Linked DNA regions of Nisaea sediminum. The protein of the gene in region 1 interacts with the protein of each later gene in a pairwise test. Links are inferred from orthologs where the notes say so. Each region holds a gene or a part of one and is shown on either strand. Other genes may lie near its edges. The genes, in order: lpdA and IG122_RS09520.

The links.
Region 2: the proteins of lpdA (region 1) and IG122_RS09520 interact in binary tests that used the Escherichia coli proteins (3 or more experiments, as listed by UniProt). The link is inferred for Nisaea sediminum from one-to-one orthologs.

Annotation. Positions count from the first base shown.
Region 1 is NZ_JACZCQ010000006.1:784,098-790,640, reverse strand. The notes cover bases 2,194-5,129. They hold lpdA (dihydrolipoyl dehydrogenase), read right to left. Parts: upstream 4,397-5,129; coding sequence 2,990-4,396; downstream 2,194-2,989. Other genes in these bases: odhB (2-oxoglutarate dehydrogenase complex dihydrolipoyllysine-residue succinyltransferase), read right to left, coding at 4,466-5,129; IG122_RS15775 (NAD(P)/FAD-dependent oxidoreductase), read left to right, coding at 2,194-2,820. Outside these bases: IG122_RS15790 (hypothetical protein), read right to left, coding at 1-265; IG122_RS15785 (hypothetical protein), read right to left, coding at 276-791; IG122_RS15780 (hypothetical protein), read right to left, coding at 815-1,318; more of IG122_RS15775, read left to right, coding at 1,459-2,193; more of odhB, read right to left, coding at 5,130-5,746; IG122_RS15760 (2-oxoglutarate dehydrogenase E1 component), read right to left, coding at 5,837-6,543. UniProt on the Escherichia coli protein: Lipoamide dehydrogenase is a component of the glycine cleavage system as well as of the alpha-ketoacid dehydrogenase complexes.
Region 2 is NZ_JACZCQ010000004.1:93,105-99,682, forward strand. Bases 1,488-4,458 are described here. They hold IG122_RS09520 (ATP-dependent helicase), read right to left. Parts: upstream 4,143-4,458; coding sequence 1,833-4,142; downstream 1,488-1,832. Other genes in these bases: IG122_RS09515 (50S ribosomal protein L11 methyltransferase), read right to left, coding at 1,488-1,836. In the rest of the region: IG122_RS09505 (aminopeptidase P family protein), read right to left, coding at 1-146; IG122_RS24000 (DUF1127 domain-containing protein), read left to right, coding at 393-833; more of IG122_RS09515, read right to left, coding at 793-1,487; IG122_RS09525 (chloride channel protein), read right to left, coding at 4,485-6,278; IG122_RS09530 (thioesterase family protein), read right to left, coding at 6,283-6,578. UniProt on the Escherichia coli protein: A helicase with DNA-dependent ATPase activity. Unwinds DNA duplexes with 3'-5' polarity. Translocates on single-stranded DNA with 3'-5' polarity. Initiates unwinding more efficiently from a nicked substrate than double-stranded DNA.

The DNA.
Region 1 (6,543 bases):
CATCGTCATCTGGTCGCCCGGCGGCGGCGCTCAGAGACTCCGCACTCTCACGGTCGAGGGCGACCCCCAGCTCGAGCAAGCCGGCACCGAACCCCGTCAGACCCGGCCTCGGGATCTCCGCCCGAATCGTCGCAGCGACGTTGGAGAACAGGGCATGATCGACGATCCAGCCGCCGGCGCCGGTCACGAGCCTGCCGACGGATGCAATGATCCCGTGCCGGTTCTGTCGGGTGACACCTGCGATCATCAAGCGCGGCGCTCTCACGTGAATCTCCTCAGTTCCGAAAGAAGATCAGCTTCCGTTCCTCTTCCCATTCCGGCACCCAGAAAAAATGATGCAGGTCGCACATCCCGTCCTCGACGATGATGGCCAGCGGACAGGCGCCCTCGATCCCCAGCATCTCGCGCGCCTCCTCGTCGGTGAACTGCTCAAGCGACATCTTCGGCGGAGGCGTGCCAGTACCGCAGAGACCGGCCTGGTTCGCGCTGTCGAAAGGGACGACGACGGATTCGGAGACCAGCTGCCCTTCCTCCCGTGCGGCGACGACAAGAAGGAATCTCCGGCCGTCCGGATTGTCGTGACTGACATATCCCGCGACCTTGTCGGCATCGCCGTCGCAGGTCACGTCCCCGGTCAGCACCTGCCAGTCGTGGGCAGCGGCGTGCTCTCCGCCGTGAAAGCGCATCTCGCCCTTGAGCTCGGCATCGGTAACGTCCTGCGCCCGGACAGAATCCGGGGCGAACACGGCGGCGAGCGCCGCAACAAGGAATATCCGCATCCGTCCGGTCATCGCTTTTCGTCCCTGCCCGACCCTCAGTTCTTCACCGGCATGAGACGGTCGTCCCGATCCGGTTCCGCACTCCAGAAATAGCGGTGCGCGGCGCACAGCCCGTCGTCGATCCTGACCACGACTGGACACGCATCCTCTTTCCCGGTCAGCTCCCGTGCCTCCTCCGGTGTCAGCCGCTCGAGACTCAGGACCGGCGGCGGCTTTCCCTCGCCGCAGAGACCGCGATCGTGCCGCTCGTCGAAGAAGGTGACCGTCGCATCGGAGACAAGCTTGCCGTCTTGCCGCGTGACCACCGTGAAGAAGAAACTGAGACCCTCCGGATTGTCCAGATCGACATATCCGGCCACCTTGTCGGCCGCACCGTCGCAGGTGAGGTCTCCGGTCAGACGCTGCCAGTCGTAATGGAAAACGCTCTGCCCGCCCTGGAAACGCATTTCGGAGGCCAGCTCGCCGTCGGAAACGTCCTGCGCCAGCACGCCGGGCGCAACCAGCGCACCGAGGAACAGCGTCAGACAGATGACCCGCATTCTCGACCTTTCTCACTTCTCTTGCGCGCGTCCGGCCGCTCGGACATGCTCCCAACGACATGTCTCACCGGCGGTCTTCGTCTCTGACGGCGCAAGGTCGGCCGACACAATAATGAACCCGTCCGACGAGGGAAGAGCCGATGCCGGAAATCGCGCATAAAGGCTACAAGCCGACCATCTGGGAAGATCTCGCGGGCGCGCCGCATCCCTCGCTCAGTTTCCAGAATTCCTTCTGGCATTCCGTCGCCCCGGCGGGACCGGAGGCCAGGCGCCTCGAGGGCGAGGCGCGCACGGAGATCGCCGTCGTCGGCGGCGGCTTCCTCGGGCTCTCGACCGCCCTCCATCTCGCCGAGGCGGGTCACAAGGTGACGCTGCTGGAAGCGGACGAAGCCGGGTTCGGGGCCTCGGGCCGCAATACCGGTTTCGTCGTCCCCAACCTGCTGACCGGGCTCGACCCGCGCTATGCCAAAGACAAGTTCGGCGCCGAGAAGGGCGAGCTTCTGGTCCGCATGCTCGGCGAGGGCGGCGAGCTGGTCTTCGACCTGATCCGGCGCCACGGCATCGAGTGCTGGGGCAAGCAGACCGGCTGGATGCAGCCGATCCATGCCGCGAACAAGGTGGAGTGGCTGAAGGACCGGGTGCAGCAGTGGCAGGACCTCGGCCGACCGGTCCGCCTGCTCAGCCGCGAGGAGGCGATCGCGGAGACCGGCTCCGAGGCCTATCACGGCGCCTTCCTCGATCCGACCGGCGGGCACCTGAACCCGCTCGCCTTCGTCCGCGGCCTCGCCCATGCGGCGGTCCGGGCCGGCGTCACGCTCCATATCGACAGCCGGGCGACCTGGATCGAGAAGCAGGGCGCCGAGTGGCGTCTCTCGACCGATCACGGCACACTCGTCGCGGACCGGGTGCTGCTGACCACCAACAGCACCGGCGGCGGGCTCGCGCCGAAGGCGGAAGGCACGCAGTTCCCGATCACCCTCTTCCAGGTCGCGACCCAGCAGCTCGATCCGGAGCTGCGCAAGAGCGTATTGCCGAACGACCGCTGCTCGGCGGATACCCGCAAGGACCTGATCGCCTACCGCTGGACCGACGACAACCGGATCGTCACCGGCGGCCTGCTCGCCAATCCGTTCGGCTCGGTCGAGCGCGGGCGCACGCACCATCTCGGGCGGCTGCAGGCATTGCTGCCGCAATTGCCGGACCTCCGGGCAGACTTCGCCTGGCAGGGCCGACTCGCCGCCGCGCGAGACTACATGCCCCGGCTGATGCGGCTCGGCGACGGCGCCTTCTCGGCCATCGCCTGCAACGGCCGCGGCATCGCCATGACCACGGCGCTCGGCCGCAAGCTCGCGCTCTGGCTAGACGGCGGCTCGAACGAGGAACTGCCTCTGCCGATCACCGACCCCGACCCGGTGGCGCTGCCAAGCCTCGCACCGCTCGCCTTCTCGCTCTGGCTGCCCTTCAGCCGGCGCCAGGATGCGAAGGATCTGAGGGGTTCCTGATCTTTACCGTCGTCATTCCCGCGCACGCGGGAACCCAGGGATCGTAGAACCGGGCCCGCCTTCCCTGGGTCCCCATTGGCATGGGGATGACGACCATTTGTGAGTGAATGGGCAAACAAAAACCGCGGCCCGAGGGCCGCGGCTTCTGTTTCGATCTCGAAACTTCCGATCAGATATGGATCGCGGCCTTGCCGACCGCGAGACCGGCTTCCTTGACCGCTTCGGACAGGGTCGGGTGGCCGTGGCAGATCCGGCCGATATCCTCGGCCGAGCCGCCGAAGGCCATGACCGCGGCGATCTCATGAATCAGGTTGCCGGCTTCCGGGCCCATGATGTGGGCGCCGAGCACCGCGTCGGTCTTCTTGTCGGCGAGGACCTTCACGAAGCCCTCGGTCATGCCGACGGACTTGGCGCGGGCGTTGGCGGAGAAGGGGAAGGACCCCGCATTGTATTCGACGCCCGCTTCCTTCAGCTGCTCCTCGGTCTTGCCGATGCTCGCCACTTCCGGCCAGGTGTAGACGATGCCCGGAACGAGGTTGTAGTCCACGTGACCGGACTGGCCCGCCATGGTCTCGACCGCGGCCACGCCGTCTTCCTCGGCCTTGTGCGCCAGCATCGGACCCTTGATCACGTCGCCGATGGCGAAGATACCCTCGACATTGGTCTCGAAGTCGGCATCGACATCGATGAAGCCGCGTCCGTCCATCTTCACGCCGACCTTGTCGAGGCCGAGGCCCGCGGTGAAGGGGCGGCGGCCGATGGCGACCAGCACGACGTCTGCCTCGATGGTCTCCTTATCGCCGCCCTTGGCGGGCTCGGCGGTCAGGCTGACGCCGGTCTTGGTCTTCTTGGACGCGGTCACCTTGGTGCCGAGCTTGAACTCGATGCCCTGCTTCTGCAGCACGCGCTGGAATTTCTTGGCGACCTCGCCGTCCATGCCCGGGACGATCCGGTCGAGGAACTCGACCACCGTGACCCTGGCGCCAAGACGGGACCAGACCGAGGCCATCTCGAGGCCGATCACGCCGCCGCCGATGACGACCATGTGACCCGGAACCTTGGCGATCTCGAGCGCGCCGGTGGAGGTGACGATCTTCTTCTCGTCGATCTCGAGGCCCGGCAGCGGGGTCGGCTCGGAACCGGTGGCGATCAGGACGCGCTCGGTCTTGAGCACTTCCTTCTTGCCCTTATCCGGGGTGACCTCGACCTCGGTCGCGGACTTCACCACCGCGGTGCCGGTCTTCCAGTCGATCTTGTTCTTCTTGAACAGGAACGCGACGCCGCCGGTCAGCCCTTCGACCACGCTCGCCTTGTTCGCCATCATCTGCTTCAGGTTCAGCTTCACGGAACCGACATCGACGCCGATCTCCTTCAGGTGATCCTGTGCCTCGGCGAATTTCTCCGAGGAGGAGAGCAGCGCCTTGGACGGAATGCAGCCGACATTGAGGCAGGTGCCCCCGAGGGTCGCGCGCTTCTCGACGCACGCCACTTTCATGCCCAGTTGCGCGGCGCGGATCGCGGCCACATAGCCGCCGGGGCCCGCACCGATAACGACGAGATCGTAGCTGTCAGCCATGATGAATTGCTTTCTTGTCAGCTCGTTCGAGAAGAGGCCGCGCGCGGGCCGGGCCCGCGCGCGCCGCGATTACATGTCGATCAGCAGGCGGCGCGGATCTTCCAGCGCGTCCTTGACGCGGACCAGGAAGGTCACCGCCTCGCGGCCGTCGATGATGCGGTGATCGTAGCTCAGCGCCAGATACATCATCGGCCGGATCTCGACCTTGCCGTTCACGACCATCGGCCGCTCCTGGATCTTGTGCATGCCGAGGATGCCGGACTGCGGAGGATTCAGGATCGGGGTCGACATCAGCGAGCCGTAGACGCCGCCGTTGGTGATGGTGAAGGTGCCGCCCGTCATGTCCTGCATGGTGAGCTTGCCGTCCCGCGCCTTGCGGCCGAGATCGCCGATGCCCTTCTCCACGCCGGCGAAGTTCAGCTTGTCCGCATCGCGCAGGACCGGAACGACCAGACCCTGCGGCGTGCCGACCGCGACACCGATATCGTAGTAGTTCTTGTAGATCAGCTCGTCGCCGTAGATCTCGGCATTGACCGCCGGCAGCTCCTGCAGCGCGGCGATACAGGCCTTCACGAAGAAGGACATGAAGCCAAGCTTCACGCCGTGCTTCTTCTCGAAGCCGTCCTTGTAGAGATTGCGCAGCGCCATGACCTCGGTCATGTCCACCTCGTTGAAGGTGGTGAGCATGGCGGCTGTATTCTGCGCGTCCTTCAGGCGGCGGGCGATGGACTGGCGCAGGCGCGTCATCCGCACCCGCTCCTCGCGCGGATCCTCGGCGCGCGGCGGCAGCGGTCCGGCGGCGGCCGGCGCGGCACCGGCGGGAGCCGACGCGGTCGCCTTCGCGGTTCCGGCCTCGATCGCGGCCAGCACGTCGCCTTTCACCAGACGTCCGTCCTTGCCGGTCGGCTTGATCTTCGCGGGATCGAGATTGTTGTCCTCGATGAGCTTGCGCACGGCTGGAGACAGGGTCTTGACCTCGTGCGTGCCGGCAACGGCGGCGGGCGCAGCGGCCGGAGCCGGCGCGGGCTTCGGCGCTTCCTTGGCGGGCGCCGGAGCGGCCTCGGCCTTGGCTTCGGCCGGCTTCGCGGACTCTTCCTTCTTCGCCGGAGCGGCCCCTTCGGCGATCACGCCGAGCAGCGCATCGACGCCGACGGTCGCGTTCTCGGCGGCGACGATTTCCTGCAGCGTGCCGGCGACCGGCGCGGGAACCTCGAGGGTCACCTTGTCGGTCTCGAGTTCGACCACCGGCTCATCGGCCGCGACCGCGTCCCCGACGGCCTTCATCCACCGCGCTACCGTTGCCTCGGACACCGATTCCCCAAGAACCGGTACCTTGATTTCCGTCGCCATATCTCCGTCCATTCTCTTTAAAGGCGCCATGACCGGCGCATCATGTGATTTGCCGCCGGGGATGGGCCGGCGGCAATGACTTGGTTCGGATTATTCCGCCGCGAAGCGGCTGCCCTTGCTCATTTCCTCGCCGACCGCGAGCGCCTCGGAGACCAGTGCCTCCTGCTCGCGCACATGGCGGCCATGGTTGCCGGTCGCAGGCGAGGCGGCTTCCGCACGACCCGCATAGAGCGGGCGTTTGCAGGCACCGTCGAGCTCGATCAGTACGCTCTCGATCCGCCGGTCGACGAAGGACCAGGCGCCCATGTTCCAGGGCTCTTCCTGGCACCAGACCACTTCGGCCTGCGGGAACCGCGCCAGCTCCTGCATCAGCGCCGCGCGCGGGAACGGATAGAGCTGTTCCAGGCGCAGGAAGAAGACGTCGGTCTGGCCACGCCGCGCGCGCTCCTCGTAAAGATCGTAATAGACCTTGCCGGAGCAGATCACGACGCGCTTGACGTCCTTGTCCTTGCACAGCACCTCGTTGTCATACATGACGCGGTGGAAGGTCGTGCCTTCCGCCATCTCGTCGAGCGTCGAGACGCAGAGCTTGTGACGCAGCAGGGACTTCGGCGACATCACGATCAGCGGCTTGCGGAAATCCCGGCGCTGCTGACGGCGCAGCACATGGAAATAGTTCCCCGGCGTGGTGACGTTCACCACCTGCATGTTGTCCTCGCCACAGAGCTGCAGATAGCGCTCGAGACGGGCGGAGGAATGCTCCGGACCCTGGCCCTCGTAGCCGTGCGGCAGCAGCA
Region 2 (6,578 bases), on another replicon or contig:
AGCCAGGCGACGCGTTCCGCCGAGGCGGGCAGGTATTCGCTCTGATGCTCATCGGCCCTCGGCACGATCATGCCGTCCACCTCTGCCGCCGCCAGCGCGGACCTCAATGCTGCCAGCCGTTCCGCAGCGCCGCCCGTTACGGACATGCGATCCCCCCGCTCTCTCTGAATTCATCGATCGTCGCCAGATTAGGCAGCCGAGCGAACGGGAACAAGGGAGCGAAATCCAAACGACAGATAAGAAATATTAACGAGCGATTAATTCAACGCATGGCAATCTTGCTTGCGCATGCATCAAACGCATAACTGCGCTGCAAACACATCGCTCCTCGCATGTCAAGCAAGGATCTATATTCCGGTCATCGAACAACAGAGCCTTACGAGGCGAAGATCATGAACTACTACAAACTGAGCCGCGCCGATAACCTGCGCGTGATTGAAGCGGGCCCCTTTGTTGCCCGGATCAGCGATCCGGACAACACAGTGATCCGCAATCACAGCCTCTATTCCGCCGAGATGCACATCCGCCAGGAATGGAACCGCTATATCGGCACCCTTCTTGTGAACGGAGTGAAAACCATGTTCTCGAACCTGATCAACCGCCTGCGGATCTCCCGTACGATGGCGGAACTGAACGACCTCGACGACCGCATGCTGGCCGATATCGGCCTCTATCGCAGCGATATCGCCCATGTCGCCCGCAAGCTGGCCGCGTCCACGACCGAGCCGGTCGCCGCGAAGACGATCATCGCCCCGATGGCCGCCGTCGCCGAAGCCCCGGCGGTTGTTACCGTCAAGGCCGCGAATACCGACGAGCACCGGGAAGCCGCCTGATATCCCCCTCCCCAAAGGAGGCTTTCCAAGCTCGAATACCGGCGGTTCCGAACCTTCCTCCCATTCGGAACCGCCGAATTTCCCCTAAGTAGATACGTCCCTGCCGGCGCGGGCCTCCGACCGCGCCCTTTTTCTTTTCCAGCCACACCGGCCTCCAGGCGCCCCAGGGCCATTTGCGCACCAGGCGGAGCCCCTGGCCCCGGTGCGCCGCGACGACCGCGGCGGTTTGATGGAAGAGCAATCCCGACAGCACCGCCATGCCGCCAGGCTTGAGCTGAAGCGCCAGGTCGGGCGCCATCCGGCACAACGGACGCGCAAGGATATTGGAGAGGATAAGATCGTAGGAGCCCGACGGCTCCCGGGCGAGGACGTCATAGCCGTTGCCCGCGTCGGCACGGACCCGCGCCGCAACCCGGTTCGCCACCGCATTCTCCCGCGTCGTCGTCACCGAAACGGGATCGATATCGACGGCGCGCACGAGGGCGTCGGGCCAGATCTTCGCCGCCGCCATGCTGAGGATGCCCGAGCCGCAGCCCATATCGAGCACGTTCCGCGGCCGCATCCGGTGCGACAGCATGCCAATCGCGCGCAGACAGCCTTCGGTCGTTCCGTGCGAGCCGGAGCCAAAGGCCTGCGCCGCATCCACTTCAATCGCGAGAACCGCTTTCGGCGTCTTGCCACGGAGGTGCGAGCCATGCACCAGGAAGCGCCCGAATTGCATCGCCGGGAAGGATTCCCGATTGAGCCGGATCCAGTCGGTATCCGGCAAGAGGGCGACCTCCACTTCGGGCAAGGCGTAGCCCTCGACCGCGGCCGCAACCGAGAGCGCGGCAACGATGGCCCGCCGGTCCGGTTCCTCTGTCGTCACGCCCTTGAGGACCCAGATCCCGCGATCCTCTTCCTCGAATACGGAAATCGCGTCGACGAACGGCTCAAGGACGTCGGAAAGCGGGAGCGCCGCCTCCGCGGAGGTCTCCAGCGAGACCTGCCAGATTGGTTTCATGGTTTGCTCACAAAGCTCGCGACGACTTTCTTGCTGCCCGCCTTGTCGAAGGCGATCTGCAGCTTGTCCCCATCGATGGAGGAGACGGTGCCCATGCCGAATTTCTGGTGGAAGACGCGTTCCCCGACCGAGAAGCCCGACGGCGAAGACCGGTCGACGACATAGCCCTTGCCTTCCAGCAGGGGCGGGCCGGCACGGCTTTCGCCCCGGCGCCGACCGTAACCCGGACCGCGTCCCGACTGGGCCGATCCATAGCCGAAACCGCCATCACCCCAGAGATCCGCGGAGCCGCCCCCGGCTCCGAACCCGCCGTAGCGCGAGCCCTGGAACCCGGTCTCGCTGGAAATCTCGACATGCTCGTCCGGCAGTTCCTCGACAAAGCGCGAGGGCACCGCACTCTGCCACATGCCGTGGACGCGGCGGTTCGCGGCGAAACTGATATGCACGCGCTTGCGCGCACGCGTCAGTCCGACATAGGCCAGCCGCCGTTCCTCTTCGAGCCCGGCGGCGCCATTCTCGTCCAGCGCCCGCTGGTTCGGAAACATGCCGTCTTCCCAGCCGGGCAGGAATACGTCGTTGAATTCGAGACCCTTGGCGGCATGCAGGGTCATGATGCTGACCTGCTCCTGGTCCGCACTTTCCGCATTTTCCATCACCAGGCTGATATGTTCGAGAAAGCCGGCGAGGTTCTCGAATTCCTCCATCGCCCCGCAGAGTTCCTTAAGGTTCTCGAGCCGTCCGGGCGCTTCCGGCGACTTGTCCTTCTGCCACATCTCGGTATAGCCGGACTCGTCCAGCACGATGCGGGCGAGGTCGCTGTGATCCTCGACCTCGACGAGGGAGCGCCAGCGCTCGAAATTTTCGATCACCTCCGCGAGCTTGCGCTTCGCCGCCGGTTTCAGCTCGTCGGTCTCGACGATGCGCGCGGCCGCGCGGTAGAGCGACGTACCTTCGTTCCGCGCGAGGTGATGCACAGCCTGCATGGTGCTGTCGCCGATCCCGCGCTTCGGCTTGTTCACGATCCGCTCGAAGGCGAGATCGTCGTCACGCTGGTTGATCACCCGGAGATAGGCCAGCGCGTCGCGGATCTCCATCCGCTCGTAAAACCGTGCGCCGCCAACGACCCTGTAGGGCAGACCGATGGTGAGGAAACGCTCCTCGAACTCTCGGGTCTGGAAGCCGGCGCGCACCAGCACCGCGATCTCGGAGAGTTTCGCGCCCTTGCGCTGCAGCGCCTCGATCTCCTCGCCGACATAGCGGGCCTCGGATTCGCCATCCCAGAGCCCGCGGACCTCCAGCTTTTCGCCGTCCGCACCCTCGGTCCAGAGCGTCTTGCCGAGTCGCCCCTCGTTATGGGCGATCAGGCCGGACGCCGCCGCAAGGATGCGCGAGGTGGAGCGGTAATTCTGCTCCAGCCTGACGATCCGGGCGCCGGGAAAATCCTTCTCGAATTTCAGGATGTTGCCGACCTCGGCGCCGCGCCAGCCGTAGATCGACTGGTCGTCGTCGCCGACGCAGCAGATATTCCGGTTCCTCTGCGCCAGCAGCCGGAGCCAGAGATACTGGACGACGTTGGTGTCCTGATATTCATCGACCAGAATGTGGGTGAACTGATCGTGGTACCGCGAGAGCACATCGGGATGGCTCTGGAAGATGTCGACGACGAGCAGAAGCAGATCCCCGAAATCCACCGCGTTCAGGATCTTCAGACGCTCCTGGTAAAGCCGATAGATCTCGACCATGCGGCCGCCGGCGAGGTCGCCCGCTTCGTCCCGTCCGACCTTGTCGGGGGTCAGGCCGCGATCTTTCCAGCGCTGGATCACGCCCATCATCGCGCGCGCCGGCCATTTTTTGTCGTCGATATTCGACGCCTGCAGGATCTGTTTCAGCAACCGCTGCTGATCGTCCGCATCAAGGATGGTGAAATCGGGCCGCAGCCCGACGAGTTCGGCATGGCGCCGCAGGATCTTGGCGCCGAGGGCATGAAAGGTACCGAGCCAGACCTGCTCCGCCATCGGTCCGATCACGGCGGCCACCCGCTCGCGCATCTCCCGCGCCGCCTTGTTCGTGAAAGTGACCGCGAGCACGTTCCAGGGCCGCGCCGTCCCGGTCGAAATCAGATGCGCGAGACGGGTCGTCAGCACGCGGGTCTTGCCCGTTCCGGCCCCTGCCAGCACCAGAACCGGGCCGTCCAGGGATCGCACCGCCTCCGCCTGTGGCGTGTTCAGCCCATCGAAATAGGGCTCGGCTCCGGTACCGCGCGAAAGCGGTTGTTCAGGTTCACTTTCAAAAAACAGATCAGTCATTCAATCCAGCGCACGATCCGAAAGAGCTTGCCAAATGCTTCGCCCTTTAACAAAGTTTTAGTAAATTAGGCTTTACAGTTCATTTAAATCGAGGTGGTTCCCAGGAATTAAAAAAAACCACCAAGAGCGAATGCCTCGTTCCATTGCCGTAGACGCATCTTGCGCTAGCTATATCACAGATGGATCGGGTCTCGCGTTAATACGGTTTCGAATCCGTTGTCGCACCTTTCAAGAGCCGGTCCCAAATGGTCGCGACAAACGGTAGACGGGGTGCCACTCCATCACTTGTCCCCAACGGGTGAATGGAAGCACCCCGTCGTCCTTTCAGGCTGCTCTTCCCGCTCAGCGTCCCCGGCTTTCGCCATGTTCCTCGTCCCGCAGGCGTTCCAGGGCCTGGTTATAGGCACGCATGACGTCGGCCTCGTCGAGCCGCCCGACCAGAACCGGCCAGCCCGTCTCGCGAACGACCGGAAGCTGCCCGTCGCCACCCGCACCGAACCGGTCCAAGACCGTCCCCAATTCGTCTCCGCCTGCTAGAATCGGGCGCGACCGGTCGATGACCTCGTCGAGCTTAAATTCTGCCTCCGTGTTGGTTTCGAAAGCATATTTTCCGAGATCGGCCAGAGTTATGCTGCCTTGCAGCCGGTTTTTGCCATCGACCACGAAGACAACACCGCCCGCCGCACTCAGCAACGCCTTCCTGACATCCTCCAGTGACGCATCGTCGCGAATCGAGGCCTGGTCGTCCCGCATCAGATCGGCCACGACTACCCCGCTCAGCACGGCGACGTCGTGGCTGCCGCGCACGGTGATGCCGCGCGCCGCGAGCTGATCGTGGAACAGCGACGGTCCGTGCAGGGTCCGGGTCAGCAGCGAGGCGATCACCACGGCCACCATGACAGCGATCGTCAGCCGGTAATCGCCCGTCAGCTCCACGATGATGAGCATGGTCGAGATCGGCGCCCCGAGGACCGCCCCCGAGACGGCCCCCATCCCGACCAGAGTGTAGGCGCCGTGCCCGGATGAGATATCCGGGTTCGGGATCGACGCGATGATACCGAAGGCGCCTCCGACCATGGCGCCGATGAAAAGGCTCGGACTGAAGACCCCGCCGCCGAAGCCGAAGCCGAAGGAGATGCCTGTCGCGACGATCTTGAGCAGCGCCAGCGTGACAAGCATGAGCAGCGCGTAATTCTCGTTCAGCGCGTTATCCATCGCCTCGTAGCCGACACCTAGAATCTCGGGATAGAAGACAGCGATTCCGCCGACCGCGAGACCGCCGACGGCCGGCCTGATCCAGAGCGGCAGCCGGGTGAAGTCGGCCACTTTCTGGGAAAACCGGAACACCCGCATGAAGGCGACCGCGGCGATGGCGGAGGTAATGCCAAGCAGGGCGAAGGCTCCGAACTCGAAGAAGGACGCGATCTCGTGCGGCGGCACGACGAAAGCCGGCACGTCGCCGAAATAGGTTCGCGACACCACCGTTCCCGCGACCGAGGCGATGACGATCGGGGCGAAGGCGGTCAGCGCATAGTGCCCGATGACCACCTCGAGGGCGAAGAAGACGCCGGCGACAGGGGCGTTGAACGATGCCGCAACCGCCGCCGCCACGCCGCAGCCGAGGAGAGTGCGGGACTGCGAGCGGTTGAGCCTGAACCGGCGCCCGATCCAGCTTGCGATGGTGGCACCGAGATGCACCGCGGGCCCTTCGCGCCCGACAGAAGCGCCTGCGCCGATGGAGGCTGCGCTGACGAAGGCCGCCCCGAGACCGACCCGCCCGGAGACGCGTCCCGCCCGCAGCGCATTCGCCTCGATCACATCGGCCACGCCCTGTGGCCGGCCGCCGGGCATGAGATACCGCACGAACAATCCGATCAGCAGTCCGCCGACGGCCGGCGCCAGCAGCACGTGCCACCAAGCGAGCGCGGCGACTCCGGACGCCACCCGCTCGTGCTCGAAACCGTAGAAGCCCGTCTGGATAAGGCCGATCAGTTCCCGGAACAGGACGGCGGAAAAGGCCGCGGCGACGCCGATCACGACCGCGAGGCCGGAAAGCAGCACCTGCTCGTTTCGAAGCACATGGAGCGCTCGTTCACGTCCCTTTGAAATCCACTTTACCGGAAAACCGTCGGACATTTCGTCACCGCCGCCGGATGCCGATCGCGTGTCCGGCGGCGTCTGGCCGCGGCAGCGTTCTATGGAGGTCGTGCAGTTCGGCAATCCGCGACAGCGCGGTAGCCGGAAACGGCGCCGGACGGCGCGTCGTAAGGTCCATATGCATGATCATCAGTTCATTGGTCGCGGCGAGATAGCCCGCCCCGGCATGATACATCCGGTGGAACAGGTGCACGCGTTTCGAATCATGATCGAGAAACTGCGTCGTAAAGCGCAAGCGGTCTCCCGGATGCACCTCGCGGTCATAGGTGACATGCGCCT